DNA from 4 places in the Rhizobium sp. NFACC06-2 genome. Region 1 is predicted to be linked to each of the others. Evidence: predicted binding sites of a transcription regulator. Region 1 holds the regulator's gene; each other region holds the start of a gene.
The links. Region 1 encodes PhoB, which activates phosphate uptake and scavenging genes when phosphate is short. Its sites were predicted from a motif close to TGTCATNNANCTGTCAT; they were not measured.
Positions count from the first base shown of each region.

Region 2: the regulator PhoB is predicted to act here: its motif matches at 4,875-4,891, upstream of F3H58_RS05400 (esterase-like activity of phytase family protein).
Region 3: the regulator PhoB is predicted to act here: its motif matches at 5,150-5,166, upstream of phnC (phosphonate ABC transporter ATP-binding protein).
Region 4: the regulator PhoB is predicted to act here: its motif matches at 5,131-5,147, upstream of F3H58_RS06190 (DapH/DapD/GlmU-related protein).

Region 1 covers NZ_FMVA01000017.1:16,697-24,447, forward strand. The annotation lists gene argF (ornithine carbamoyltransferase) at 236-1,153, opposite strand; gene F3H58_RS22480 (aspartate aminotransferase family protein) at 1,211-2,410, opposite strand; gene F3H58_RS22490 (GcrA family cell cycle regulator) at 2,842-3,375, shown strand; gene phoB (phosphate regulon transcriptional regulator PhoB) at 3,757-4,440, opposite strand; gene phoU (phosphate signaling complex protein PhoU) at 4,471-5,196, opposite strand; gene pstB (phosphate ABC transporter ATP-binding protein PstB) at 5,293-6,108, opposite strand; gene pstA (phosphate ABC transporter permease PstA) at 6,123-7,445, opposite strand; gene pstC (phosphate ABC transporter permease subunit PstC) at 7,442-7,751, opposite strand, start outside.
Region 2 covers NZ_FMVA01000002.1:213,549-221,299, reverse strand. The annotation lists gene clpX (ATP-dependent Clp protease ATP-binding subunit ClpX) at 1-1,193, shown strand, start outside; gene lon (endopeptidase La) at 1,607-4,024, shown strand; gene hupB (DNA-binding protein HupB) at 4,313-4,588, shown strand; gene F3H58_RS05400 (esterase-like activity of phytase family protein) at 4,942-7,140, shown strand; gene F3H58_RS27110 (hypothetical protein) at 7,345-7,482, opposite strand.
Region 3 covers NZ_FMVA01000008.1:113,653-121,403, reverse strand. The annotation lists gene phnG (phosphonate C-P lyase system protein PhnG) at 1-137, shown strand, start outside; gene phnH (phosphonate C-P lyase system protein PhnH) at 137-745, shown strand; gene F3H58_RS15255 (carbon-phosphorus lyase complex subunit) at 747-1,856, shown strand; gene F3H58_RS15250 (alpha-D-ribose 1-methylphosphonate 5-phosphate C-P-lyase PhnJ) at 1,990-2,892, shown strand; gene phnK (phosphonate C-P lyase system protein PhnK) at 2,889-3,665, shown strand; gene phnL (phosphonate C-P lyase system protein PhnL) at 3,670-4,377, shown strand; gene F3H58_RS15235 (transferase hexapeptide repeat family protein) at 4,374-4,991, shown strand; gene phnC (phosphonate ABC transporter ATP-binding protein) at 5,226-6,086, shown strand; gene phnD (phosphonate ABC transporter substrate-binding protein) at 6,172-7,077, shown strand; gene phnE (phosphonate ABC transporter, permease protein PhnE) at 7,148-7,751, shown strand, end outside.
Region 4 covers NZ_FMVA01000002.1:358,832-366,582, forward strand. The annotation lists gene rnd (ribonuclease D) at 1-1,021, shown strand, start outside; partial or broken gene F3H58_RS06165 (hypothetical protein) at 1,072-1,320, shown strand; gene F3H58_RS06170 (adenylate/guanylate cyclase domain-containing protein) at 1,522-2,550, shown strand; gene F3H58_RS06175 (esterase-like activity of phytase family protein) at 2,704-4,062, shown strand; gene F3H58_RS06180 (YunG family protein) at 4,187-4,534, shown strand; gene F3H58_RS06185 (hypothetical protein) at 4,682-5,029, shown strand; gene F3H58_RS06190 (DapH/DapD/GlmU-related protein) at 5,185-5,817, shown strand; gene ppx (exopolyphosphatase) at 5,863-7,386, opposite strand; gene F3H58_RS06200 (RNA degradosome polyphosphate kinase) at 7,383-7,751, opposite strand, start outside.

The DNA of each region.
Region 1 (7,751 bases):
TCCCTGGCGCAGCCGTGGCGCCGCTACCGTCCAAAAGTCCGGCTTTTAAAATGTGCTTTTTTCGCTTGTCGCACAGAGACCCGGGAAGAGAAACCGCTTCCGGGGAAAAACGTGCAAATCGTGAATGTGGCCCGCCAGCAAAACCGACGAGCCTCTTCGAAGTCCCACAGATGGTAATCTATGCGGTCAAGTTCAAGCACCCGGCGTGACGCGTGTCAGGCCGGGCGATTGCTCATCAAATGACGCCCATGCACCATGCGATGATGGACTTCTGCGCGTGGAGGCGGTTTTCCGCCTCGTCGAAGACGACGGATTGCGGACCGTCGATCACGGCATCCGTCACTTCCTCACCGCGGTGGGCCGGCAGGCAATGCATGAACAGCGCGTCTTTTTCCGCCTTGGCCATCAGGGCTTCATTCACCTGATAGGGCTGGAAGATGTTGTGGCCGCGCGCCTTGTGTTCCTGGTTCATGGACACCCAGGTATCGGTAACGACGCAATCAGCACCCGCAACGGCCTTGTCGGCGTCGTGGCACAGCATGATCTCGCCGCCATTGTTGCGCGCCCAGTTCAGGAACTTGTCATGCGGTTCGGAGCCCATCGGCACGGCCATCGTCATGCGGTAACCGAAACGGGCCGAGCCTTCGACGAAGGAATGCAGGACGTTATTGCCGTCACCCGTCCAGGCAATGGTCTTGCCTTTGACCGGGCCGCGATGTTCCTCGAAGGTCATGATATCCGCCATGATCTGGCAGGGATGCGTGTCGTCCGTCAGGGCGTTGATGACCGGCACGGTCGCGTGTTCGGCAAGCTCCAACAGGCGCGAATGATCCGTCGTGCGGATCATGATGGCGTCGACGTAACGCGACAGCACCTTGGCCGTATCGCCGATCGTTTCGGCGCGACCGAGCTGCATTTCCGTACCGGAGAGGAAAAGCGTCTCGCCACCGAGCTGGCGCATGCCGACATCGAAGGAGACGCGGGTGCGGGTGGAAGGCTTTTCGAAGATCATAGCCAGCATTTTGCCGGCAAGCGGCTTTTCCGCCGTTCCGGCCTTCGTGGCCGCCTTGCGTGCGCGGGCATCGTCAAGAATTGCCCGCAGGTCCTGCGAGCTGACGGCCGACAGGTCAAGAAAATGTTTAGGTGAAGCCATTTCAAACTGTCCCATGCTCGCGAGCCTCGGGGAAGAGGCCCGCCCTTTATTGTTTCCTCAGGCGATTTTTGCCTGTTTCGCTGTCAGGGAAGCGGCGGCCGCTTCCACGCGTGACAGACCCTCGCGGGCCTCTTCCGCCGTGGTGACGAGCGGCGGCAGAAGACGGATGACGTTGTCGCCCGCCGGCACACCCAGCAGACGCTCGGCGCGCATGGCCTGCAACAGCTCGCCCGATGGAACCTTGGCCTTGATGCCGAGAAGCAAGCCTTCGCCACGGATTTCCTCGATAACGTCAGGATAACGATCCTTCAGCGAAGCAAGGCCCTGGCGGAAGACCAGCGCGACATCACGAACCTTTTCCAGAAAGCCCTCGGAGAGGACGACGTCGAGCACGGCATTACCGACAGCCATGGCCAGCGGGTTGCCGCCATAGGTGGTGCCATGCACGCCCGCCGTCATGCCGGAAGCGGCATCCGCCGTCGCAAGGCAGGCGCCGAGCGGGAAACCGCCGCCGATACCCTTTGCAACCGCCATGATATCCGGTGCAACGCCCGTCTGCTCATAGGCAAAGAGCTTGCCCGTACGGCCAACGCCGGTCTGGACCTCATCGAAAATCAGCAGCATGCCATGCTCATCGCAGAGCGACCGCAGCAGCTGCAGGAATTCCTTGGCTGGCGCGCGAATGCCGCCCTCACCCTGAATGGGCTCGATCAGAAGCGCGGCCGTCTCGGCCGTGATGGCGGCTTTCAGCGCATCGACGTCACCGAAGGGCACCTGGTCGAAACCTTCGACCTTGGGGCCGAAACCTTCGAGATATTTCTGCTGGCCGCCGGCGGCAATCGTCGCCAGCGTGCGGCCATGGAAGGCGCCTTCGAAAGTAATAATCCGGAACTTTTCCGGATGCCCCTTGGAATAATGATAACGGCGCGCGGTCTTGATCGCGCATTCCAGCGCTTCCGCGCCGGAATTGGTGAAGAAGACCTTGTCTGCGAATGTCGCTTCCGTCAGGCGCTTTGCAAGCTTTTCCTGGCCCGGCACTTCATAAAGGTTCGAGACGTGCCAGACCTTCTCGGCCTGGGTCTTGATCGCCTCAACGAGGTGCGGATGGGCGTGGCCCAGCGAGTTGACCGCGACGCCGGCTGCAAAATCCAGATATCGTTCGCCGCTTTCCGTGAACAGCCAGACGCCCTCGCCTCGCTCGAAGCGCAGGGGGGCTCTTGCAAACGTATCGAACAATGGCGCGGCGGCTTCGGCCATGGCTGTATCACTCCTTGCGCGGATGCGCTGTCAGACGGTTGTCAATAGGCTTTCGGGGTTATCCCTTGCCTGAAAATCAAAAATGCCGCCTCGCGGCGGCAGGGGCACTATTGTCACTTCGCCTGCCGATGTCAACAAAAGTCCGCGTTTCCCGGGCTTCTCAAGCCCTAGTAGGCGGCGGCGAATGAGGCCCAAGGTGTTGCCTTTCAGACTCAACTCGCCAGCAAGTTGGGGAAAACCGGAAAATCGATTCGAGATGATTCCCGCGACTCTTGCCACGGAGTCTGCGTGGCACTAGGTTAATCGCTAATTACTAGACTGCATTGCGGCGGAACTAGTCACCAAAAATCAGGCAGAAACCACGCTCGCGGCACGCCCGCGAGACGGAGAGGGATTCTGCCGACATTATACGCGACGAGCGGAGAAGCGGCATGAACTGGACAGACGAACGGGTCGAAAAACTCAAGAAATTGTGGTCCGAGGGGCTTAGCGCCAGCCAGATAGCAGCACAGCTGGGCGGTGTGAGCCGCAATGCCGTCATCGGCAAGGTCCATCGCCTCAACCTGCCGGGACGCGTGAAGGCCGGCGGCCCGGTTACTTCGGCGCGTTCCGCGCCCAAGCGCACCGCTGCCCCTGCCCCGCGCGCGACAAATTTCGCGACCCGCGTCAGCGCAGCACCTGCACGCGCCTTGAACCGCTCGAGCGCGGCAACGGCGCTGCACGAGGAGATCGATATCGAGACCGCCGAAGTTCTCGATTACGTTCCCTCCAAAAATGTCGTGACACCGATTTCCCGCCGCCTGACGCTGACGGAACTGACGGAGCGCACCTGCAAGTGGCCGGTCGGCGATCCGCTGAAGGATGATTTCCATTTCTGCGGTTGTGAAGCACTGGAATCTTCGCCCTATTGCAAGTTCCATGCAAAGCTTGCCTACCAGCCGGTAAGCGAGCGTCGCAAGGCTTGAGTGTTGCGGCACGCATTCGACACTCAAAAACTACGGGCCTTCGGGCCCGTTTTTTTATGGCGGAATCCAAAGTGGTTCAGACGCGGAGCCCGCGTTGTTTAAGAGGCGCTCCCCATCCCTGTTCTTGCGCATTCTCCGGATGCAAAAACCGCGATAGGCCCTTGCGGCAAATGCTCTGAATTCGTCGGCGACGTGCCGCGCCTTCCTACTGTCAGGTTTCACCGCGCAATCCGGCTTTCAGCAGACCGTCTGTCACCTTCAAAAGAACGAGGATACGCACGTGCGGAAGGTTCAAAATCGAAAGGCCCGACACCGTTCCGGTCTCGGGCCTTCTGATTTTTAGGGAATTTACCCCGAGTGAAACCATTGGTTTCGGTTTTCTCAGGCTTCCATTGAATATCCGGCGCCACGCACGGTGCGGATGACATCCTGCATGTGGGAAAAATTGAGCGCCTTGCGCAGACGTCCGACATGCACGTCGACGGTGCGCTCATCCACATAGATATCGTGACCCCAGACGCCATCCAGCAATTGCGAGCGGGAAAACACCCGGCCGGGAGAGGTCATCAGGAATTCCAGCAAGCGGAATTCCGTCGGGCCGAGGCGCACTTCGCGGCTCTTGCGGTGAACGCGATGGGTCTCACGATCCAGTTCGATATCGCCGCATTTCAGCACCGAAGACAGAACCTCGGGGCGGGCGCGGCGCAGCATGGCCTTGACGCGGGCCATGAGTTCCGGGGTCGAGAACGGCTTGACGACATAATCGTCGGCGCCGGTGGCAAGACCGCGAACCCGTTCGCTTTCTTCGCCGCGCGCCGTCAGCATGATGATGGGCAGGCGCTCGGTTTCCGGCCGCATCCTGAGCCGACGGCACAGTTCGATACCGGAAACGCCGGGAAGCATCCAATCCAGGATAAGGAGGTCCGGAATACGTTCCTGCAGCCTGATTTCTGCCTCGTCTCCACGGGGTATCGTGTCGACGTCATATCCCTCAGCCTCGAGATTGTAACGAAGCAGGACGCTCAGCGCTTCCTCGTCTTCCACAACTGCAATCTTGGGCACCATATACTAACTCCGCAAGCCGCTGCCTGTCTGTTACTCGGTCACCGAACCGAGGGTGTTGGAACTGTCGTCCTTCGGACGCTCGCCTTCCGGCTGGCTGCCGGTGGTCATGTAATAGATCGTCTCGGCGATATTGGTGGCGTGGTCGCCGATACGCTCGATGTTCTTGGCGCAGAACAGAAGATGCGTGCAGGTGGTGATGTTGCGCGGATCTTCCATCATGTAGGTCAGAAGCTCACGGAAGAGCGACGTGTACATGGCGTCGATTTCTTCGTCGCGCTCGCGAATGGCATTGGCCTTCTCGGCGGAACGCGTGGAATAGACGTCCAGCACTTCCTTGAGCTGCACCAGCGCCAGTTCCGACAGGTGCTCGATGCCACGGGCGAGCTTGCGCGGCACGCCGGTGCCGGCAACGGCGATGACGCGCTTGGCGGTGTTCTTGCCAAGGTCGCCGACGCGCTCAAGGTCAGCTGCAATACGCAGGGTGCCGATGATTTCGCGAAGGTCTGCCGCCATCGGCTGGCGTTTGGCGATGGTGACGATGGCCTTGTCGCCGATCTCGCGCTCGGCGTGGTCGAGGATCGCATCGTCGGAAATGACCTTCTGGGCGAGCGCGGCATCGGAATTGACGAGCGCACGCACGGCATCGGCGCACATCTGCTCCGCAAGACCGCCCATTTCGGCGATGCGGCGCGTCAAAAACTTCAATTCATCGTCATAAACGGAAACGATGTGCGAATGGGTCGTTGTCTGTGTCATGGTCTAGTCCTCCGGCTTGGCCTGCATGCGCGTACCCGGAAGCGGGCACGGCAGAAGCACCAGTCTTGTTCGGTTTCGATAAAGCACCGGCCGGGATCAGCCGAAGCGGCCCATGATGTAATCCTGCGTGCGCTGGTCGTCCGGATTGGTGAACATCTTGTCGGTTTCGTTTTCCTCGACAAGATGACCAAGATGGAACATGGCCGTGCGCTGGGAAACACGCGCCGCCTGCTGCATGGAGTGCGTGACGATGACGATGGTGTAATTGGTGCGCAGCTCGTGGATCAATTCTTCGACCTTTGCGGTCGCGATAGGGTCGAGAGCCGAGCAGGGCTCGTCCATCAGGATCACTTCCGGGCTGACGGCAACGGCGCGTGCGATGCACAGACGCTGCTGCTGACCGCCGGAAAGACCGGTGCCGGATTCGTGCAGACGATCCTTAACCTCGTTCCAGAGACCCGCCTTCTGCAAGCTCTGCTCGACGATCTGGTCCATATCCGCCTTGTTGCGGGCGAGACCATGGATGCGCGGACCATAGGAAATGTTTTCATAGATCGACTTCGGGAAGGGGTTCGGCTTCTGGAACACCATGCCGACGCGGGCGCGCAATTCCACGACGTCAATCGCCTGGTCGTAGATATCGTCGGTGTCGAGCGTGATCTTGCCGGTGACCCGGCAACCGTCGATCGTGTCGTTCATACGATTCAGGGTACGCAGGAAGGTGGATTTGCCGCAGCCGGACGGGCCGATAAGCGCGGTCACCGTATTTTCCCGAACGTTGAGGTTCACGTCGTAAAGCGCGCGCTTTTCGCCGTAATAAACCGAAACGTCCTTGCCGATCATCTTGTATGAGACTTCATTCATTTTCTTGTCCAGCGCCTTTTCAACTGCTGCTTCCGACAACATGTTCATTGCTCAAGCTCCCTCTACCAGCGCCGTTCGAAGCGGCGACGCAACAGGATTGCGCCAACATTCATGACGATGAGGAACAGAAGCAGGATGATGATAGCGCCGGATGTCCTTTCGACAAAGGCGCGCTCGGCTTCGTTCGCCCACATGTAAATCTGCACCGGCAGGGCCGTGGACGGATCCATCGGCGTTGTCGGATAATTCGCAACGAATGCCACCATGCCGATCAAGAGCAGCGGCGCCGTTTCGCCCAGCGCGTGGGCGAGACCGATGATGGTGCCGGTCAGAATGCCAGGCATGGCGAGCGGCAGCACATGGTGGAAGATCGTCTGCATCTTGGAAGCACCGAGGCCGAGGGCTGCGGCGCGGATAGACGGCGGCACGGCTTTCAGGGCTGCGCGCGTCGCGATGATGATCGTCGGCAGCGTCATCAGCGTCAGGACGAGGCCGCCGACCAGCGAGGCCGAGCGCGGAAAGCCCATGAAGTTGATGAAGACCGAGAGGCCGAGCAGACCGTAGACAATCGAAGGAACGGCCGCGAGATTGTTGATATTCACCTCGATAAGATCCGTCAGACGGTTCTTCGGGGCGAATTCCTCGAGATAGATGGAGGCCGCAACGCCAATCGGCAATGACAGCACCAGCACGATCAGCATCATGTAGAAGGAGCCAATCAGCGCCACACCCACACCCGCCGCTTCCGGACGGCTCGACGCGCCGTTGACGAAGATGCCGGTATTGAAATGTTTGCCGAGCTGGCCACTTTCGGCGAGCTGGTTCATCCAGCCGAGTTGCTGGTTCGAGATACGGCGATTGGCTTCATCCGCCGTCAGGTCGACCTGGCCCTTGAAGGCGCTGTCGACGTCGCCAGACGCCAGCAGCGTGACAGTGCGCGTGGTGCCGATGACGGCGGGATCGGCGACGACGATATCGCGAAGCTGCGTGCGTACGCTGTCCGAGATCAAGAGGTTGACGGCGCGAAGACCGGCGCGGTCCGTCGGCGCAACGCCAAGGACCTTGGCGACAGCATCGCGGGCGATGACGGGATAATTGGCCGTCATCAGCTTTGTGGGATTTGTGGCCCGCTCATTTTTCGGATCGATGATCTGTTCCGAGAATTCGACCGGAACGGTGATCATCGTCTGCTGGAAGGCGGTGTAACCCTTGGAAACCACCGAGAAAAGCAGCAGGAAGAGAAAGATGAGGCCGAAGGAAATCGCTGCCATGCCGTAGGCACGGAAGCGGCGTTCGGCGGCATAGCGGCGCTTGATGCCGATATCACGGCGCGTGGCCTTGTTAACGGCGCTCGCGCCGGCTGCGGGAGAAACGATGTCGGTCATTCATATTGCTCCCGGTATTTGCGCACGATATAAAGCGCGTAGATATTCAGGCAAAGCGTGATGGCGAAAAGCGTGATGCCGAGTGCAAAGGCAACCAGCGTCTGCGGCGAGGTGAATTCAAGGTCGCCGGTGAGCTGGCTGACGATCTTGACCGTCACCGTGGTCATGGGTTCGAAGGGATTGAGCTGCAGGCGGGCAGCAACACCGGCCGCAAGAACCACGATCATGGTCTCGCCGATGGCGCGCGAAGCCGTCATCAGTACGGCGCCGACGATGCCGGGAAGAGCGGCCGGAATAATGACCCTC
Region 2 (7,751 bases), on a different contig from region 1:
GGAAACTCATTGCCGGACCGACGGTGTTCATCTGCGATGAATGCGTCGAATTGTGCATGGACATCATCCGCGAGGAGAACAAGACGTCGATGGTGAAGTCGCGCGAGGGTGTACCCACCCCGCAGGACATCATCAAGATCCTCGACGAATACGTCATCGGCCAGAAGCAGGCGAAGAAGATCCTGTCTGTGGCCGTTCACAACCACTATAAGCGCCTCGCGCACGCCTCCAAGAATGGCGATGTCGAGCTTGCGAAGTCGAACATCATGCTTGTCGGTCCGACGGGTTGCGGCAAGACCTATCTTGCCCAGACGCTCGCCCGCATTATCGACGTTCCCTTCACCATGGCGGATGCAACGACGCTGACAGAAGCCGGTTATGTCGGCGAGGATGTGGAAAACATCATCCTGAAGCTGTTGCAGGCTGCGGATTACAATGTCGAGCGCGCTCAGCGCGGCATCGTCTATATCGATGAAGTCGACAAGATTTCCCGCAAGTCGGACAACCCGTCCATCACGCGCGACGTGTCGGGCGAGGGCGTTCAGCAGGCGCTTCTGAAGATCATGGAAGGCACGGTCGCTTCCGTTCCGCCGCAGGGTGGACGCAAGCATCCGCAGCAGGAATTCCTGCAGGTGGATACGACCAATATCCTGTTCATCTGCGGCGGCGCGTTTGCCGGCCTCGACAAGATCATCTCGGCCCGCGGCGAAAAGACCTCGATTGGCTTTGGTGCAACCGTCAAGGCGGAAGACGATCGCCGTGTGGGCGAAGTGCTGCGTGAACTGGAGCCGGAAGATCTGGTGAAGTTCGGTCTTATCCCCGAGTTCATCGGCCGTCTGCCCGTTCTGGCAACGCTGGAAGACCTGGATGAAGATGCCCTGATCCAGATCCTGTCCGAGCCGAAGAACGCGCTCGTCAAGCAGTACCAGCGCCTGTTCGAGATGGAAGACGTCGAGCTGACCTTCCACGAGGACGCGCTGCGCGAAATCGCCCGCAAGGCGATCACCCGCAAGACCGGTGCCCGCGGCCTGCGCTCGATCATGGAAAAGATCCTGCTGGATACCATGTTCGAACTGCCGACGCTGGAAGGGGTACGCGAAGTGGTCATTTCCAACGACGTCGTCAGCGGTGTCGCGCGTCCGCTCTACATCTATGCGGACCGTCAGGAAGAAAAGACCAACGTCTCGGCGTAACTGGCTGCCGTGATGTTTGATGAAATCAGAGGCTCGCATCCGTGCGGGCCTTTTCTATTAGATGGGCCTTGCGAAACTTGCGCCTAACTTGGCGAAGCCCGATTTTGCGTTTGGAGCGGATTGCGCTTTGCTGATAAAGTCTTACAACTGATTTGCAGCGCGATATGACGGAAATGTGAATTTCGTCGGCGACCCGGTTCCTGAGCCCTCAAGGATAACCGGAAATGTCGGTAGTATTAGCCGGCGCTGGGTTTTGTTGAATTTCACGGTCTTGCCGCTTAGCGGGACCGTCTGTTCCGGCGACTTGAAATCGGTGTTTCGAAACTCCACTTTCAGTCTCGAGAAATGAATGTGCCGGATGCCCCAAGCTGTCCGGCAAAGTGTCCCGAAAGGGACCATGGAAAGGAAATGATATGACGAACATCACGTCTGCGGCATCTGGCGGTACCTATCCGGTACTTCCCCTGCGCGACATTGTCGTTTTCCCGCATATGATCGTTCCCCTGTTCGTCGGGCGGGAAAAATCCATTCGTGCGCTCGAGGAAGTCATGGGTTCGGACAAGCAGATCATGCTTGTCACCCAGATCAACGCCAGCGATGACGATCCGGCCCCGGAGGCCATCCACAAGGTCGGCACGGTCGCCAATGTCCTGCAGCTTCTGAAGCTTCCCGACGGCACCGTGAAGGTGCTGGTGGAAGGCAAGGGCCGCGCCCAGATCGACAGCTACACCGGCCGTGAGGACTTCTATGAAGCCACTGCGACGCCGTTGCAGGAGCCTGCCGAAGATCCGGTCGAGATCGAGGCGCTGTCGCGTTCGGTCGTGTCTGAATTCGAGAGCTATGTGAAGCTCAACAAGAAGATTTCGCCCGAGGTTGTCGGCGCCGCCGGCCAGATCGACGATTATTCGAAGCTTGCCGATACGGTCGCTTCGCACCTGTCTATCAAGATCACCGAAAAGCAGGAAATGCTGGAAACCGTCAGCGTGAAGCAGCGGCTTGAAAAGGCGCTCGGCTTCATGGAAGGCGAAATTTCCGTGCTCCAGGTCGAAAAGCGCATCCGCTCGCGCGTCAAGCGACAGATGGAGAAGACCCAGCGCGAATATTACCTGAACGAGCAGATGAAGGCGATCCAGAAGGAGCTCGGCGACGGCGAGGACGGCCGTGACGAGATGGCCGAGCTGGAAGAGCGCATCGCCAAGACCAAGCTTTCCAAGGAGGCCAAGGAAAAGGCCGAAGCGGAAATGAAGAAGCTGCGCCAGATGAGCCCGATGTCCGCGGAAGCGACCGTCGTGCGCAACTATCTCGACTGGCTGCTCGGTCTGCCGTGGGGCAAGAAGTCCAAGATCAAGGCGGACCTCAACAATGCCGAGAAGATCCTGGATCAGGACCACTTCGGTCTGGATAAGGTCAAGGAGCGTATCGTCGAATATCTGGCCGTGCAGGCCCGTGCGACGAAAATCCGTGGCCCGATCCTCTGCCTCGTCGGCCCGCCCGGCGTCGGCAAGACCTCGCTCGCCAAGTCGATCGCCAAGGCGACCGGCCGCGAATATGTGCGCATGGCGCTGGGTGGCGTTCGTGACGAAGCGGAAATCCGCGGTCACCGCCGTACCTATATCGGCTCCATGCCGGGCAAGATCGTCCAGTCGATGAAGAAGGCCAAGAAGGCGAACCCGCTCTTCCTGCTCGACGAAATCGACAAGATGGGCATGGATTTCCGTGGCGATCCGTCGTCGGCTCTGCTCGAGGTGCTCGATCCGGAACAGAACTCCACCTTCATGGACCATTACCTTGAAGTGGAATACGACCTGTCCGACGTGATGTTCGTGACAACGGCTAACACGCTGAACATTCCCGGCCCGCTGATGGACCGCATGGAAGTGATCCGCATCGCCGGTTACACGGAAGACGAAAAGCGCGAAATCGCAAAGCGTCACCTGTTGCCGAAGGCGATCAAGGAACATGCCCTGCGTCCGGAAGAGTTCTCGGTTACCGATGACGCCCTGATGGTCGTCATCCAGCAGTACACCCGCGAGGCGGGCGTGCGCAGCTTCGAACGCGAGCTGATGAAGCTGGCGCGCAAGGCTGTCACCGAGATCATCAAGGGCAAGGTCAAGTCCGTGGAAGTCACCGCTGCCAACGTGCCGGATTATCTGGGCGTTCCGCGGTTCCGCCATGGCGAGGCCGAGCGCGAGGATCAGGTCGGCGTCGTTACGGGTCTTGCCTGGACGGAAGTCGGCGGTGAGCTGCTCACCATCGAAGGCGTGATGATGCCGGGCAAGGGCCGTATGACGGTGACCGGCAACCTCAAGGAAGTGATGAAGGAATCCATTTCGGCGGCGGCATCCTATGTCCGTTCGCGCGCCGTGGATTTCGGCATCGAGCCGCCGCGCTTCGACAAGAGCGACATCCACGTGCACGTTCCGGAAGGTGCGACCCCGAAGGACGGACCGTCCGCCGGCGTTGCCATGGCGACCGCCATCGTCTCCATCATGACCGGCATTCCGGTCTCGAAGGATGTCGCGATGACGGGCGAGATCACGCTTCGCGGTCGCGTGCTGCCGATCGGCGGCCTGAAGGAAAAGCTGCTTGCGGCCCTTCGCGGCGGCATCAAGAAGGTGCTGATCCCGGAAGAAAACGCCAAGGATCTGGCGGAGATTCCGGACAATGTGAAGAACGAGATGGAAATCATCCCGGTGTCGCGCATGGGCGAGGTCATCAAGCACGCCCTTATCCGCCAGCCGGAGCCCATCGAGTGGGACGGCAGCATCGAGACGCCGGTGATAGCAACCGTCGAAGGCGTCGACGACGGCAGCCAGACCATCGCGCATTGATAATGCATCGTCGCGAGGGGCGGGAATCGCCTTTCGCGACGGCTGCTGCATAGATTCAATGTGTTAGGTGTCGGAAGGCGCATGTGGCGTAAAGCTGCGCACAAGTGATGCGAATTTGGCACTAATATGTGGAAGGCCGGCAGAAATGTCGGCCTTTTTTGTGAAAAAAAACGCAGACCCCTTGTTTTTCAGGCGATTCCAGCGCTTTTGGGTTGCTGCGCGCGGATGCGAACGTATTCTGCGCCGGCTTAATTTGAGTCGTTTCAAACCATTGAAAGGGGTGGAAACATGAACAAGAACGAGCTCGTCTCTGCTGTTGCCGAAAAGGCTGGTCTCACGAAGGCAGATGCTGCTTCCGCTGTTGATGCTGTATTCGAAACTGTACAGAGCGAACTGAAGAACGGTGGCGACATTCGCCTGGCCGGCTTCGGCAGCTTCTCCGTCAGCCGTCGTGAAGCCTCCAAGGGCCGTAACCCTTCCACGGGTGCTGAAGTCGATATCCCGGCTCGCAACGTACCGAAGTTTTCCGCAGGCAAGGGCCTGAAGGACGCCGTCAACTCGTAAGGTTTCCGGAAAGCTGCAACGCCCGGCGGCGGGCGGGCAGCTTTTCAGGTTCACGAGGAAACATGTTTTGACGCCCTGACGCCGTCACATCGCCGCCAAAAGCGGGCGGTGTTTCGAAAAACTCTTTTCGGACAGGCCGGGTTTTCCCGGTCAAGATGTGAATGAAAGCAGGGAAGCGCCTGTGTAGCTTCCATCCGGACACACGGCGTTTTTCGACGCGGAATGTGGGCATAAACACGAAAGCCCGGCCTTCCAGGCCGGGCTTTTTGATTCATCGGTCAGGAAGTGTCATGCCACTGTCATGTCTGTAACGCAGAAGCCTTGGGGTATTTTTGGACCCAAGGGGGATTAAAATGGCGTTCCGATTTTCTCAAATGGCTTTGACCGCCGCGCTGCTCACGTCCGCAGCCATCCCGGCTTCGGCCGAGCCGGTTTTCAACCGCATCGCATCTTTCCCGGTGGCGAAAAACCTTCCCGCGGACAAGGACGCCAAGTCCGTCACCTCGGCTGAAATCATAACCGCCAGCGAAGACGGCAAGACGTTGATATATTCGGACAGCCCGCTTGGCGGCATCGGTTTCATCGACATCACCGACGCCAAGGCTCCCAAGGCCGGCGGCGCGCTGCTGCTCGAAGGCGAGCCGACCTCCGTTGCTGTCGCAGGCCTCAAGGTTCTGGCCGGCGTCAATACGTCGGAAAATCGCGCCAAGCCCTCTGGCAAGCTGGTGACGGTCGATATTGCTACCAAGAAGATCGAAGCAAGCTGTGATCTCGGCGGCCAGCCCGATTCCGTCGCCGTTTCTCCGGACAAGACCTTCGCCGCCATCGCCATCGAAAACGAGCGCGATGAAGAGGTAAACGAAGGTGCCCTGCCGCAGATGCCAGCCGGTTATCTGGTGACTGTCGGCCTTAAAGACGGCGTTGCCGATTGCGCGACGCTGAAGAAGATCGAACTCACCGGCCTTGCCGAAATTTCCCCTGAGGATCCGGAGCCGGAATTCGTGTCGATCAACGCCAATGGCGAGATCGCGCTGACGCTTCAGGAAAACAATCATATCGTCATTCTCGACGGCAAGACCGGCACGGTGAAGACGCATTTCTCCGCCGGCAAGGTCGATCTTGAAGGCATCGATACGAAGACCGACGGCCAGTTGAAGTTCACCGACAAGCAGGAAGGCCGCAAGCGCGAGCCGGACGCCGTGAAGTGGCTGGACAATGACCGTATCGTCATCGCCAATGAGGGCGACTGGCAGGGCGGTTCGCGTGGCTTCACCATCTTCGACAAGACCGGCAAGCTCGTCTACGAATCCGGCGCCTCGCTCGAACACGCGGTTGCGGCCATCGGCCACTATCCGGAAAAGCGCTCGAAGGCCAAGGGCATCGAGCCGGAAGGTCTGGAAGCTGCGACCTTCGGCGACCAGAAATATTTCTTCGTGTTGTCCGAGCGCGCCTCTGTCGTCGCTGTCTACAAGGACACCGGCAAGGAGCCGGAACTGACGCAGCTCCTGCCTTCGGGCGTTTCGCCGGAGGGCGCTGTCGCCATCCCGTCGCGCAACCTGCTTGCCACGGCCAATGAGGTCGATCTGATCGAAGACGGCGGCGTGCGCTCGCATGTCATGCTCTATGAACGCGGTGAAGGTGAAGCAGCCTATCCGCAGCTCGTTTCCGCCACCGTCGATGGTGCACCGATCGGCTGGGGCGCTCTTTCGGGTCTGGTCGGCGATGCCGAAAAGCCCGGAATTCTCTATGCCGTCTCCGACTCGGTCTATGGCAACCAGCCGTCGATCTTCACCATCGATGCGACGAAAAAGCCCGCCACCATCACCAGCGTGCTGCGCGTCAAGCGTGACGGCATCGCCGCCCAGAAGCTCGACATCGAAGGCATCACGCTGGACGGCAAGGGCGGTTTCTGGCTGGCTTCTGAAGGCGACAGCGCCAAGCTCGTTCCGCACGCGCTCTATAACGTCAACGCCAAGGGCGAGATAAAGGCTGAGATCGCATTGCCGAAGGAACTTCTCGCCGGCGACACCCGCTTCGGTTTCGAAGGCGTGACAATGATCGGCAAGGGCGACGACGCGACGCTGTGGATGGCTGTGCAGCGTGAATGGGGCACGGACGAAAAGGGCTTCGTCAAGCTCGTCTCCTACAATCCGAAGTCCAAGGAGTGGGGCGCCGTCCGTTATCCGCTCGACAAGACCGAGGCAGGCTGGGTCGGCCTCTCCGAAATCGCCGCGCAGGGCGACTATGTCTATATCGTTGAGCGCGACAACCAGATCGGCGACAAGGCCAAGATCAAGAAGCTCTACCGTGTTGCAATCGCGGACCTGAAGCCTGGCAAGATCGGCGGCGACCTGCCGCTGGTGGCCAAGCAGGAAGCCCATGACTTCCTGCCCGATCTCAAGGCCCAGACCAATGGTTACGTCGTCGACAAGCTGGAAGGCTTCACCTTCGACAGGGCGGGAACGGCCTATGCCGTGACCGACAATGACGGCGTGGACGATTCTTCCGGCGAAACGCTGTTCTTCACCGTCAATATGAAGGCGATCAACTGATCGAGCCGACTGGCGCCGCAAATGAGAAAAGCCGGGCTATGCCCGGCTTTTCTATACGGCGAGGGGCCTCTTGGCCAGGTTTCCCGATCTTGCACGATGCCTGACGATGCAAGCCGTTAAAATCGGCATTGCCGCTTCGATATCGGATTGTGAAGGATTCGTCCGGAGCCATCCGGGAAAATGCTGCGGATCGATCGTAACGGATCACCGCCCCAGGGAATTCTTGCTTTTGGGAGTATCTTGTTTTTCCGAGTCCTGCTGGACCCAGCGGAAAAAAATATAAACAGGCAGCGCAATAAGCGCGAGTGTTACAAACGCGTCGATCGACATGGTTTCATCCATCAGTTCAACCGTTCATCATGAAACGGTGCGCAAACAATGCCTGAAATCTCTTTAGAAAGTCTGAATCTTCCTTATTTTCCGGTATGTTGCGGGGTGATACAGGGGGTGGTCAAGTTGTCGGAATTTGGAACACCAGTGCCGATTTGGCATGGCGTAACTGGAGAAAAGCGATTCCAGCGGTTGGGAATCATGACGACGCTCTACCGACCGTAGTGAGGGCAGGGGGATTCCGAATACTGGAGGGCTTATCGCATCGCGAAAGCACACAC
Region 3 (7,751 bases), on a different contig from region 1:
GCCCGACCCGCAGCTTTGTCGAGACCGAGCTTCTTTCACCGGTCGAGAAACGACTGGCCGAGGAGAAGGACAGGAAAAAAAAAGAAACCGCTGCAACACGGGTCGATTTCTTCACCATGGTTCGAGGAGAAGATTGATGAGCGTCAAGGCCGAAGCATTGACGGGCGGTTTTTCCGACGCCGTCTTCGATTCCCAACGGATTTTCAAGAAACTCATGGATGGCATGGCCCGGCCGGGCACGCCGCAGACAATCGAAACCGCAGTCGCCCCACCATTGCCTCTCGCCCCCGCCACCGGCGCGGTCCTGTTGGCGCTCTGCGATCACGATACGCCGGTCTGGCTGAGCGGCGCCCTGCGGAAAACAACCGTCCCCGGCTGGATCGGATTTCATACCGGCGCGGTTGCGACGGATGAAAAAAGCGCGGCGCATTTCGCCGTCATCGAAGCGGGCAGCGCCATAGCCTCCTTCGGTCTCTTCGCCCAGGGAAGTCAGGAATATCCCGACCGCTCCACCACGCTCATCATCGAGCTGCCTGATCTGGATGGGGGACGGGAATTGCTGCTCTCTGGTCCCGGTATCCGCCACGTCAACATCATCAGTCCCACCGGCCTGCCGGACATATTCCCGAGGCTGTGGGCGGAGAACAACGCCATCTTCCCGCGCGGCGTCGACGTCATCCTGACATCCGCCGACAGATTTGTCTGCCTGCCGCGCACGACGCGCATTCAACCCGTGGAGGCATAAGATGTATGTTGCTGTCAAAGGCGGGGAAACCGCCATTGCCAACGCCCACCGGCTTCTGGCCGACAGGCGGCGCGGAGACCGCGACCTGCCCGCGATGACAGTGTCGCAGATCGTTTCGCAGCTTTCACTCGCCGTCGACCGGGTGATGGCGGAAGCGTCTCTTTACGACCAGTCGCTTGCAGCCCTTGCCGTCAAGCAGGCCCGCGGCGACATGATTGAGGCCATATTCCTGCTGCGCGCCTATCGCACGACCCTGCCGCGTTTCGGTTACTCGGTTCCGGTCGATACCGCTGACATGACGGTGCAGCGGCGCGTTTCCGCGACCTATAAGGATTTGCCGGGCGGACAATTGCTCGGACCGACCTTCGATTACACCCATCGCCTGCTTGATCCTTCGCTTCTCGAGGATGAGGCCGTTGAGACAGCCACCCAGCGCGAAGGCGAGCCGGAACATGTTATGCGCGTTTCAGACATTCTGGCGCAGGAAGGGCTAATCGAAACCGACGGCGATATGCCGGCTGACCATATTGCCGGCGACCTAACGCGGGAGCCGATGGAGTTTCCAATGCCGCGTGACCTGCGCCTGCAATCGCTGGCGCGCGGTGACGAGGGTTTCCTTCTGGCACTCGCTTATTCGACGCAGCGCGGTTACGGCCGCACCCATCCCTTCGTCGGTGAAATCCGCATCGGCGAGGTGGAGGTGGAACTGGAGGTGCCGGAACTCGGCTTTGCCGTCTCGCTTGGCGATATACAGGTCACCGAATGCCAGATGGTCAACCAGTTCAAGGGTTCGGCCAAGGCGCCGCCGCAATTCACACGCGGCTACGGTCTGGTGTTCGGCCAGAGCGAGCGCAAGGCGATGGCCATGTCGCTGGTCGACCGGGCGCTGCGGGCAGGCGAATTCGGCGAAGATGTGGTGGCCCCCGCGCAGGACGAGGAATTCGTCATTTCACACGCCGACAACGTTCAGGCAACAGGTTTCGTCGAACATCTGAAACTGCCGCATTACGTGGATTTTCAGGCCGAACTCGGTCTGGTCAGGAAAATGCGTGCCGATTTCGAGGCGATCAACGCCAATGGCGCGGAGTGGATGGGCGATGCGGCCGAATAGCTCAGCGGCTGTGCTGCTCGCCAAACCAGTAAGCGCAAAAGACGGTCGATGCTGCAAACACAGCAAAGAACACGGCTGCAAGAATTCCAATCTCCATGAGCTTGTACTCCTTTTTTCACAAGGCTAACGCGCAATGCTTGAAGAAGTTTCATTTGACGACGGGCTGGCTGCCTACAACTTCGCTTATCTGGACGAACAGACCAAGCGAATGATCCGCCGGGCGATCCTGAAGGCCATCGCCATTCCCGGTTATCAGGTTCCCTTCGCTTCCCGCGAAATGCCCATGCCCTATGGCTGGGGCACCGGCGGTGTGCAGGTAACCGCCTCCATTCTCGGCCCAGACGATGTGCTGAAGGTTATCGATCAGGGCGCCGACGACACGACCAATGCGGTTTCCATCCGCGCCTTTTTCCAGAAGGTAGCGAATGTTGCCGTCACCACCCGCACCAAGGATGCGAGCATCATCCAGACGCGGCATCGCATTCCCGAAGAAGAACTGCATTCGGGTCAGGTCCTCGTCTATCAGGTTCCCATTCCCGAGCCCTTGCGCTTCCTCGAGCCGCGCGAGACCGAAACGCGTGTCATGCACGCGCTGGAGGAATACGGCCTGATGCACGTAAAGCTTTACGAGGATATCGCCCGCAACGGCCGCATCTCCACCACCTATGCCTATCCGGTGAAGGTTGCCGGACGTTATGTGATGGACCCCTCGCCGACGCCGAAATTCGACAATCCGAAAATGAATATGTCGGACGCCCTGCAGCTCTTCGGCGCAGGACGCGAAAAGCGCATCTATGCCGTGCCACCCTATACCGACGTCGTCAGCCTCGATTTCGAGGACCATCCCTTCGAAATCCAGCGCTTCGACAAGCCCTGCGCGCTGTGCGGTGCGGAGAATGTCTATCTGGACGAGGTGGTGCTTAATGATAAGGGCGGGCGGATGTTCGTCTGCTCCGATACCGACCATTGCGAGGACCGCCGCGCCCATGGCCATAAGGGCCACCTGCTGGCGGATGTGAAGGAGGCCGCAGAATGAGCGACGCACCGCTTCTGAAAGTTAGAGACGTTTCCAAATATTACGATGACCGCGCCGGCTGCCGCCATGTCTCCTTCGAGCTTTATCCGGGCGAGGTGCTTGCCATCGTCGGCGAATCCGGTTCCGGCAAGACCACGCTTCTCAACTGCATTTCCACCCGGCTGATGCCGACGGCGGGCAGCGTGGAATATCGCATGCGCGACGGTTCGGTACGTGACCTCTACCATATGGGCGAGGCCGAACGGCGTTTCCTGATGCGGACCGACTGGGGTTTCGTGCACCAGAACCCGGCGGACGGGCTGCGCATGGCGGTTTCGGCAGGCGCCAACGTGGGCGAGCGGCTGATGGCCGTCGGCAACCGGCATTACGGCAATATCAGGCAATCGGCCAGCGAATGGCTGGAACGGGTGGAAATCGGCACCGACCGCATCGACGACCAGCCGCGCGCCTTTTCCGGCGGCATGCGGCAGCGTCTGCAGATTGCCCGCAACCTCGTCACTTCGCCGCGCCTCGTCTTCATGGACGAACCGACCGGCGGCCTTGATGTCTCCGTGCAGGCGCGCCTGCTCGATCTGGTACGCGGTCTGGTCAACGATCTCGGTCTCGCCGTCGTCGTCGTCACCCATGATCTGGCGGTGGCGCGGCTGCTTTCCCATCGCATGATGGTGATGAAGGGCGGCGATGTCATCGAACATGGTCTGACCGACCGGGTGCTGGACGACCCGCGCGAGCCCTACACGCAATTGCTTGTTTCCTCTATTCTGCAGGTTTGATGCCATGCCGACGCCTCTTATCGTTTCGGAAGTCTTCAAAAGCTTCACCATGCATCTTCGCGACGGTATCGAATTGCCCGTTGTGCGCGATGTCAATTTCTCCGTTTGCGGCGGCGAATGTGTCGTGCTCGGCGGCCCGTCCGGCATCGGCAAAAGCTCGATCCTGAAAATGCTCTATGGCAACTATGCCATCGACAGCGGGCAGATTCTCGTCCGTCATGAGGGCCAGGTCGTCGATATCGGCAACGCCTCCCCGCGCACGATCCTCGATATCCGTCACCGCACCATCGGTTATGTCAGCCAGTTCCTGCGCACCGTGCCGCGTGTCGCTGCCATAGATGTCGTCGCAGAACCGCTTCTGGCGCGCAAGGTTACCGCCGATGAAGCCCGCGAACATGCAGCCATGCTGCTTTCGAAACTCAACCTGCCACGGGAACTATGGTCGCTTCCGCCGGCGACCTTTTCGGGCGGCGAGCAGCAGCGTGTGAATATCGCGCGCGGTTTCATCACCGACCATGCGATCCTGCTTCTGGACGAGCCGACAGCCTCGCTGGACGCCCTTAACCGGCGTGTCGTCGTCGATATGATCGTCGAGAAAAAACAGAAGGGCACGGCACTGCTCGGCATTTTCCATGACGAGGAGGTGCGGGAAGCCGTCGCCGACCGCATTCTGGACGTCTCACAGTTTTCTCCCAGAAAGGCAGCGGCATGAGCGTCAAGGTCGGCCTGGAACCCGTCATCCATGAGACCGCCCGTGTCAGCAATTCCTCGATTGGCCGCTATACCGAAATTTCGGAACGCTGCCGCATCGAGGAAGTCGAGATGGGCGACTACTCCTATGTCATGCAGGATGGTGCGATCTGGTGCGCCACCATCGGCAAATTCGTCAACATCGCCGCTTCCGTCCGCATCAACGCCACCAATCACCCGATGCAACGGGCGACGCTGCATCACTTCACCTATCGTGCCCACAGCTATTGGGACGATGCGGAGGATGAGACGGACTTCTTCGCCGCGCGCCGCGCCAAGCGCGTGATCATCGGCCATGATGTGTGGATCGGCCATGGTGCGACGATCCTGCCCGGCGTCACGGTCGGAAATGGCGCGGTGATCGGGGCGGGTGCAGTCGTCTCAAAAGATGTCGCGCCCTATACCATCGTCGGCGGCGTGCCCGCCCGGCTGATCCGGGAGCGCTTCCCGGCGGAACTGGGCCGGCAAATGGATAATCTGAAGTGGTGGGACTGGGACCACGCGACATTGCGCGTCGCTCTCGACGATTTCCGTAATCTGGACGCCGAGGATTTCGTCGCGAAATATGGCGGATGAAATCTCCCTCTGCCGAACACCTGCAAATCCCGGGGCACCCCCGGGATTTTTGTTTATGCGATCACAAAAGACACGCGGATTTGAACGGTCCAAGATTCCTCCCGAAAGCTTTGTCGGCAAACAGGCGGACGCGAGATCCTTGAAATCTGTAATATTTTATTCATCAAACTGACATCCACACTTCACGCACCGCTGTTACGCCGAACCCCGTCAAAAAGAAGATTGGACGGGGAAATGAGCTTTCACCTGAAGCAAGTCACGCGCCGTTTCGGCAACCACACTGCGGTCGATTCCGTGAATGTCGAAATTCCGCAGGGCCAGATGGTCGGCGTGATCGGACGCTCGGGTGCGGGAAAATCGACGCTGCTGCGCATGATCAACCGCCTCGTCGATCCGTCCTCGGGTTCCATCCATTTCAACGACACGGAAGTTTCGGCGCTGAAGGGCGCGGCGCTTCGTAGCTGGCAGCGCGACTGCGCCATGATTTTCCAGCAGTTCAATCTGGTGCCGCGTCTCGATGTGCTCACCAATGTCATGCTCGGCCGCCTCAATCATCGCTCGACGGCGCTCAGCCTGTTCAATATCTTCACCAATGACGAGCGCCTGATGGCCATCGCCGCCCTGGAAAGGCTTGGCATCGAACATGTGGCCATGCAGGCGGCCGGCACGCTTTCCGGCGGTCAGCAGCAGCGCGTCGCCATCGCCCGCGCCCTGATGCAGTCTCCGAAGATGGTTCTGGCCGACGAGCCTATCGCTTCCCTCGACCCGCTGAACGCCAAGATCGTGATGGACGCGCTGCGCGACATCAATGAACGCGAGGGCATTACCGTTATTACCAACCTGCATACGCTGGATACGGCACGCAATTATTGCGAACGCATCATCGGCATGTCTCAGGGCCGCGTCGTCTTCGATGGAACGCCGGCGGAGCTGACGGCTGCGGCCGTCACGGAGATTTACGGAACCGATTCTCAAGGCTCGGGCATCGACGAGACCATGACCTCGACCAGCATCAATATTCCCGGCGCGCAGCTTCCCGCGCGTCCGGTGCAGCAATCTGCCGGCCCCGAACCGCTCGCTCTCGCCGGGCTCTGAGGAACCGCTCAGCATCGTTTGCGCCCGCGTCAAGGGCCGATACTTCACAACAAACTCCGGCTCGCCGGGAAACAGGAGAAAGTCCATGTTGAAGAAAGTCCTTCTTTCGGCAGTCGCGCTTGGCGTTCTGGCCGGTTCCGCCATGGCTCAGGACGTCAAGGTTCTGCGCATCGGTCTCGACGGCTCCGAAAACGAAGCCGACCAGATCCGCAACACCAAGTGCGTTGCCGATGGCCTCAAGGCCGCGACCGGCGTTGCCGAAGTTCAGGTTTTCCCGTCGCCGGACTATAACGGCGTCATCCAGGGCCTTCTCGGCGGCACCATCGACATCGCTTCCATGGGCGCGTCCTCCTACGCCAAGATCGCTCTTGCCGATCCGAAGGCCGTCGACCCGATCCTCACAACGGCCGGTGCTGATGGTTCGACCGGTTATTACACGATCATGGTTGCCCGCAAGGACAGCGGTATCAAGACGCTGAAGGATGCCAAGGGTAAGAAGATCGGTTTTGCCGACCCTGACTCCACCTCCGGCTTCCTCGTTCCGAACGTGGCTATCCCGAAGGAAACCGGTGTTCCGGTCAAGGAATACTTCTCCGAAACCGGCTTCGGCGGCGGCCATGAGAACCTCGTTCTCGCCGTTCTCGACAAGAAGTTCGACGTCGGCACCACCTTCGGTTCGGGCGTCGGCAAGTGGGAAGAAGGCTACACCGCCGGCAACCTCTACCAGATGGTCAAGAAGGGCAACCTCGACATGGACGATATCGTCGAAGTCTGGAAGTCGCCGCTGATCCCGAACGGCCCGCTGATGGTCACCAACAAGCTCGGCGACGCGATGAAGCAGAAGGTCGAAGACTTCTTCATGGAACTGCCGAAGAAGGACCTCGCCTGCTTCCAGGGTTTCACCCAGGGCAAGAACACCGCCTACATCAAGGTCGATCCGTCCTTCTACCAGACGATCATCGACGCACGTAAGTCCGTTATCGGCGGCTGATCCTGCGATCATACCCGGAAGCGGCGGTGCCTTGCGGCGCCGCCGCTTTTGCCAATAAAGGAAAAGCGGCATGGCGACCACACTGCATCATGGCACCCTCTCCCCCAAGGGATTGAGCGCATCGTCCCAGACGGTGATGCGTCATTATCAACAGCAGCTTGCGACAAGACGGATCTATACCGTTATTTCGCTTGTGATCTTCCTCGTCATCCTCGCCGCTTCCCTGAATTTTGCCAACGCGGCCAATTCTGGTAAATTCTTCGAGCGCCTGCCCTATTTCTTCGACTTCATGAAAACCTTCGTGCCGGACAGCCCGCTTGAAATTTTCCGGGCGATGTTCGACCTGCCGTCGCCCTATGCGGACGGTTCGCTGAAATATAATTACGTCGCGGATCGTGTTTACATCACTGACAGCTTCTACATCCCGCATTTCATCTATCAGCTGATCATCACGCTCAACATCGCGCTGGTTTCGACAATCATCGGCACCAGTTTTGCCTTCGTGCTGTGCTTTTTTGCCTCCACCAATCTCGTGGGTGCCGGGATCGTGCGCTGGGTCGTGCGCCGGGTCATGGAAGTGCTGCGCGCTTTTCCCGAAATCGTCGTCGCCGGGCTGTTGACCGCCATTCTATCCATCGGCCCTATCGCCGCGATCATCGCGATTTCTGTCCACA
Region 4 (7,751 bases), on a different contig from region 1:
CGAAGTGCTGGTCGATCCGCTGGCGAAGGGTCTCGATCTGACCCCTCTTTTCGAACTGATGGCCAATCCCGATGTCGTGAAGGTTTTCCACGCGGCACGCCAGGATATCGAGATCATCTACCATCTCGGCGGGCTTATTCCGCACCCGATCTTCGACACGCAGGTTGCCGCCATGGTCTGCGGTTTCGGCGATTCGATCTCCTACGACCAGCTGGTGCAGAAGATCAAGAATGTGCAGATCGACAAATCCTCGCGTTTCACCGACTGGAGCCGCCGTCCGCTGACCGAAAAGCAGCTGGATTACGCGCTGGCCGACGTGACCCATCTGCGCGATGTCTATCTCTCGCTGAAGGCCCAGCTCGAGCGCGAAGGCCGCTCGCTGTGGCTGACCGAAGAGATGGATATTCTCGAGTCTCGCGACACCTATGACATGCATCCCGACGATGCGTGGCTGCGGCTGAAATCGCGCCTGCGCAAACCGACGGAACTTGCCATCCTCAAATTCGTCGCCGCCTGGCGCGAGCGTGAGGCGCGCTCCCGCAACGTGCCGCGCTCGCGCGTGCTGAAGGACGATGCGATCTTCGAAATCGCCCAGCAGCAGCCGAAGGACGCCGAGGCGCTGTCGCGGCTTCGCACCATTCCCAAGGGCTGGGAACGCTCCGCCTCCGGCACCGCCATCGTCGAGACGGTGAATGCGGCGCTGGCGCTGCCGAAAGAGGAAATGCCGAAGGCGCCGCGTCACAGCCACGCACCGGAAGGCTCCGGCGCTGCCGTGGAACTTCTGAAAGTTCTGCTGAAGCTGACGGCGGACAAGCATGGCGTCGCCGCCAAGGTCATCGCCAATAGCGACGATCTGGACAAGATCGCCGCCGAGGGCGAAAAGGCAACCGTGGCGGCGCTGACCGGCTGGCGGCGGGAACTCTTCGGCGATGTGGCCCTGAAGCTCATCAATGGCGAAGTAGCGCTGCGTTTCGCTGGCAAGAAGGTAGAGGCGGTGGAGGTTGCGGCAAGCGAGCCATAACAGCCCGCCGCTTTCCACCCCAACGGTGACGTCGTCGACCGCTATATCGCGAACCGAAAGGCATGGGTTGCGGATTGAGCGGCTGGAAGGAGAACATTCCCTTCGATGTCGACGGCCGCACCTGCGCCGCCATCACCTTCGCCCGCAAGGGAGAAACCCTGTTCGACCGGGCTTGGATCGACGGCAACCGGCTGCGTTTTTTTTCCGCCTTCCCCGTCAAATGGTCGAACCGCTCGCCAAATGACCGGCCGCAATCCCCGCTTGAAACTGTCTATTACAGAACATCCTATCAGGCGTAGAACGGCGGCAACGCCGATTTTGCGGCAACGGCGCAACAGCCTTACCAATCCTTCATGCAACCTTACCGATTGCTCACTTTTTGCGGCGCTTTTTCCACATTAATGTCGCATATGACCTGAACAGAAGCTTCGCCCGAAGGGAGCGGCCTGCCCTTCCTTGCCAAGACCAAAGCCTTCCCTTCCCGAGACCCAAGAACCGACATGAGAAAATTGCTGCCCATTCTGGATTACGTGGTGCTCTTCGTTGCCGTGGCCGGCAGCGGCGTGGCCTACGCCTTTCTGGAATATGGCGGCGGCGCATTGATCGGCGCGACCTATGCGCTGTTTGCCTGCGCACCCATCCTCGCCTTCGAGCGCGGGTACATCATGCCCGGCCTGTCGCGGCAGGTGAGCGCCCTGCCGACGCCGGCCTATATTGCCGTTGGCCTCGTCATCTATGCCATCCTCGTCTTTTGCGGCTTCGGGCTTGGCGGCACGATCCTGTGGTTGAGCGGGATATTTCCCGGCACCTGGAAACGCGCCGTCCATGCCGAGGTGCAGACGCTGATCTTCACCCTCATTGTCTGCGGCATCATCGTCTTCATCATGCGGGTGCGCGAGCTTCTCGGCCGCGATATCTTCATCGACCTCATCCTGGGGCGTTATCGCCGGCCGGTCAGTGAAGACCGCGTCTTCATCTTCATCGATCTCGTCGGCTCCACCTCCTTCGCCGAGACCCATGGCGACCTGAAGGCCCAGGAATTTCTCGGCGAAATTTTTGCAAGTTATGCCGCACCGGTCAGAAAACACGGCGGCGTCATCGACGACTATATCGGCGACGCCGCCATCATCACCTGGCCCTATCACATGGCGATCCGGCGGGCGGCCTGCGTGCGCTGCGTCTTCGATATTCAGGCGACCATTGAAAACACCCGCGACATGTGGCTTTCCCGCTTCGGCGAGGTGCCGCGCCTGCGCTTCGCCATTCATGGCGGGCCGGTCATCACCGCGGAAATCGGCGTCGACCATCACAAGATCACCTATTTCGGCGATACGGTGAACACGACCTCGCGGCTCGAATCGCTGAGCAAGATGCTCGGCCACCCGGTGCTGATTTCCGCCGACCTTGCCCATCAGCTGGTGCTTCCGAAGGGCGTGCGCAGCGAATATCTGGGCGAACATGCCGTCAAGGGCCGTGGCCAGACGCTCGGCGTCTGCACGCTCAGCCAATATCAGGCGCCTGCCGCATAAGGGCCACGGGCGCAAAAAAGCCGTGCGGCCCATTTGCCGGCGATGGCCGTCATCAAAATTCATCAAAGCTTCAAACGGCAATCACCTGCCTGTCATGCGACGACCCTATCGCGTCAATCCTGTCTTCAACAGGTATTGAGAGGGGTCTCCATCATGAAGCACATTCTTTTTGCACCTTTCGCGGTTCTCGCGCTCACCGGTGCGGCGCATGCGGCGGAAAAGGAGTTTCCGGCAAAGCTCGTTTCGCACGCCATTCTGCCTGCCAACACCATGATCGCCGCACCTGCCGATGCGCCGGAGCACCTCAAGACCTCCGCCAAATTCACCACGGCCGACCGCAAGCGCGCCGAGGGCCTCGGCACCGTGCCCGGCAAGGACGGCGTGCGCCTGACCGGCCTTTCCATGCCGTTCAACGGCCAGCCGATGCAGGGCTTTTCCGGCATAAGGGCGATGCCGGACGGTAGCTTCTGGAGCCTTTCCGACAACGGTTTCGGTTCCAAGCTCAATTCCAGCGACGCCATGCTGATGCTTCACCATCTGAAGTTCGACTGGGACGCCGGCAAGGTCAACGCGCTTGAAACCGTGTTCCTCTCCGATCCCGACATGAAGGCGCCCTTCCCCATCGTTCTGGAAGGCTCGAGCAAGCGTTACCTGACGGGTGCGGATTTCGACGTCGAATCCATTCAGCCGGTCGCTGACGGTTTCTGGGTCGGCGAGGAATTCGGCCCCTACATTCTGAAATTCACCCGCGACGGCAAGCTGACCGACGTGATCTCGACCAAGGCCGGCGACATCGAGGTGAAATCTCCCGACCATCCGGCTCTTGCCCTGCCCGGCAACCCGACACAGAAAATGCCGGCTTTCAACCTGAAGCGTTCCGGCGGTTATGAAGGCATGGCGCTCTCCAAGGACGGCTCGAAGCTCTATGGCCTGCTGGAAGGCCCGCTCTACATGGCCGACGGCCAAGTGGAAAAAACCGAAGACGGCGCGACCGCGCTGCGCATCATCGAACTCGACACCGCCAAGAAGGCGTGGACCGGCCGCAGCTGGCTTTATCCGCTGGCGGAAGGCGGCGAGGCAATCGGCGACTTCAACATGCTAAATGACACCACCGCGCTCGTCATTGAGCGCGACAACGGCGCCGGCACGGCCGACAAGGCCTGCGCCGACCCCAAGGCTCCGGCTGCGGACTGCTTCGCCCGCCCTGCCAAGCTGAAGCGCATCTACAAGATCGAATTCAACGACGCCAATGTCGGCAAGGCCGCCCGCAAGATCGGCTACATCGACCTGATGAAGATTTCCGACCCGGAGAACAAGAAGCGTCAGGGCGGCGGTAACGGCTATTACGACATGCCTTTCGTCACCATCGAGAATGTCGACCGCGTCGATGCCACCCATATCGTCGTCGGCAACGACAACAACCTGCCCTTCTCCGCCGGCCGTGCGCTGGACAAGGCTGACGACAACGAATTCGTCCTGCTGGAGGTCAAGGACCTGCTTGAGGCGAAATAAGACCAAGGCTGCTGTCACTTGCTTTGACGGCCGCGAATGATCCGGCCGGAGCGCCCGGCAGACACAAATGTCTGCATGGCGCTCCGTTCCGATTTTCCAGAGCTAGCGGAAAAGAAGACGTTTCATGCAGGACCATGCAGAAAGACTTTATTACGCCCTGAAGAAAAGCTGGTCGGGCGAGACGAGCGGCCTCTGGTCGCGCGAAAACCCCGCCAAGGGCCAAGGCAGCGTCACCGCGCTGGTGGTACAGGATATTTTCGGCGGAGAGCTTGCCAAAACCGCTGTCAGCGGTGCCGACCATTTTTACAATATCGTCGAAGGCACCCGCTGGGATTTCACCTTCAGCCAGTTCGATATTCCGGTCGGCTATCAGGACAGGCTTGCCAGCCGCACGGAAGCCATGGCGACGATAACGCCGCTGCAATATGCCTATCTCAGCGCCTGCATCCGCAAGGCGCTCGGGCACGGCTGAGCCGTTAGCAAAAGCGCATCGCGGCACGGTGGCCAGCCAAGTGTGTTGCGTTTCAAGACCACGATGTCAATCTTTCCCGCAAAGCAGACACAATCCTTGCGATAATATCGCCAGGTGGAATGGTTGCACCGGCTGGAGAGATATTCGATGAGTGAAAGTTGCCCGGTCCTGACACCGGCGGAACGGCAGGTACAGGCCATATTGGAGCGCACGGAAGCGGCGATGATGGCCACCATTCACGCAGCGCTCGAACGTGCCAGCAAAGAGGTCACTGAGGAATTCCGGGCCGTCGATTCAGACATGCAGCCACCGCCCCGCGACTATTTTGCCGCTGTCGCCCATCAGCAGCTCTTCCTGATGTTATGCGGGGCGGACCCGAAAACCTTCAAGGGCGGAGACCCCGAAATCGCCGGCCACATCATTCGGAACGCGCAAAACATTTCCGACCACTACTGGAAGAAAACGCCTGCCGCGGCGGATGTCCCCGGCAAGTGATACATTCCGCGTGAAGACAGGATTTCGTGTCACGCGGCATCGCGCGCGATCTGCGTTTTAGAAAAGATGCCCGGCCCGGCCGGATCCCTTTGGCCATTCCACGTCACAGCACCTTCATCATCGCCGGTTAAGCAGGCGCAAATCCGGAGGCTGGAATGGATTCGACCGCACAGATCAAGCGCCCGAAAATCGCAGAGACCGTCATCCATGCAACGGCGAGCATAAGAGATTCCAATATCGGCGAATGCTGCGAAATTCTGGCTGACACCTCCCTGCACAATGCGGAACTTGGCAATTACTCCTATCTTGGCCCCCGTTGCATGGTGGGCGATGCAACGATCGGAAAATTCTGCGCCATCGCCGCAGAGGTCAGGATAGGCGCTCCGAACCATCCGATGGACCGGCCATCCATGCACCGTTTCAGCTATTGCCCTGAATATTATTCTGCGGATGCCGTGCGCGATGACGCCTTTTTCGACCGGCGCAGGGAGGAACGCGCCGTCATCGGTCACGATGTCTGGATCGGTCACGGCGTTATCGTCTTGCCGGGTGTCACGGTTGGAGACGGGGCAGTGCTCGCCGCCGGCGCGGTCGTCACCAGAGACGTGCCGCCCTACACCATCGTCGGCGGCGTTCCCGCAAAGATCATTCGCGAACGATTTTCGCGGCCCATCGCGGAAAAGCTTGCATCAATCGCATGGTGGGACTGGCCATTCGAAACGATCATGGCACGGCTTTCCGATTTTCAGTCGAGCGACATAGAAGCCTTTTGCGAGCGCTGGTCCTAGCGGACGCAAGAACCGTCCTGTCGCGAAACAGAGACGCGCCGTTCGTTATTCGAACACGAATGCCAGCCGCTTGCCCGTCAGCTTCGCCAGTTGCTGCAAACGCCCGTCCAGCCGCTCGCCGGCGAAATCGCAATAATCGTGCGGCACGACGAATTCCAGATCGAGATCGGGATTGCTGGATTTGCGGAATTTGAGGTGGTCGACGACGCCCGGCATCGAGGCCGAGAAGAGATAGACGACGCGCAGCAGGCCGCCGAGCAATTTACCGAGTTCCTGCAACCGGTCACCCGCCATGGCGGCGAGCGGCTGTGTGGTGCCGTTGTCGTTCAGACCTTCGAAGCGATAATAATTGGCGAGCGCAATATAGGCGCGGCCGGGATGGGTGATCGCCACGAAGGAGGAATGGGCGATGATGTTGAGCGCCTGCAATCCGCGATAATCGGGATGGGCGCGCCAGCTGATATCGGCGAGAAGGCAGGCCGCCTGCCGGTAACGGCTCTCCTCTTCGGTCTCGTCAACGCCGAAGACCGGGAAGGTGCGGCCACTCCAGTCCGCCAGTTCGCGCGCATGTTCCGGCGAGCGGGCACGCAGAATGGCAAGTTCATCGGCTGCAACCAGCAGCGGGTCGGAATCCCGCTCTTCTTCCGTCAACAGCGAATAGAGATAACCTTCGCGCACGCCCTGCGCCGAGAAGGCGATCCTGGCCGGCTTCATCATTTTCAGAACTTCGCGCATGGCGATGGCGCCGAAGGGCAGAAGCGAGCGGCGGTTCTTGGAGACCGCCTGCCAGGCCGGATCCTTGCTATCCCGGGAGACGATGACCTCCTCGAGAAAATTCAGCATTTCCTCCAGCGGCAATTCATAGCCCTGCATCATATGCAGCGGATAGCCCGATATCTCCATATGCAGCTTGGCGATGTTTCGCCAGGTGCCGCCCACCGCGTAAAAGGTGCGCCCCTCACCTGCCGCCAGAAGCTTGGCGAAGGATTTGACGTGTTTTCTGGCAATCGTCGCCGCTTTTTCCAGCGAGCCGTCCGACTGCTCCGACAGCCGCAGGCCGCCGAGCGGCAGGGTGATGCCCTCGCCGCAACTCTTGCCCTTGATGTCGATGAGTTCGAGCGAACCGCCGCCCAAATCGCCGGCAATGCCGTCTGGATCATGGAAACCGCTGATCACGCCATAGGCGGAATAAAGCGCTTCCTTTTCGCCTGACAGAACCTCGATCTCGCAGCCGAGAATGGCTTCGGCCTCGCGGATGAAATCCGGGCCGTTTTCCGCCTCACGCGCCGCAGCCGTCGCCAGCACATAAAGCTTCTGCGCCTGCGCCTGCTCGGAAAGGACATGGAAACGCCGAAGCGCCATCAGCGCCCGGCTAACGCCTTCCTCATGCATGCGGCCCGTCAGCGCCAGTCCCTTGCCAAGGCCGCACAGGACCTTTTCATTGAACAGCACCGCAGGCGCGCGGGAAAGACCTTCATATACGACGAGACGAACGGAGTTCGAACCAATATCTATGACGGAAACGGGGGCAAGGCCGGTCAGCCGCCCCTGTGCTTCTGATCGAGTCATTCAGCCTGTTTCTTGCGGGACGAAATCAACCCGGCAATCAATTTGGGCGCACTGGATTTCAAGGCTTCACCACGTCCGGAAAGGCTGGGATTGGTCATGAAATAGTGCTGCGCGTTGAACGGTTCTTCGCCTTTACGCACCTCGATGCGCCTCGACGTTCCGTCCGCAAGTATCTCGTAGCTCTGCTGGTTGTCAATGAGATTGCCCAGCATAATCTGTGAAAGAACCTGCTCATGCACGGTGGGATTGGTGAGCGGAACCAGCGTTTCCACACGCCGATCAAGGTTGCGCGGCATCATGTCGGCCGAGCCGATATAGACCAGCGCCTTGTCCGACGGCAGGCCGAAACCATTGCCGAAGCAGAA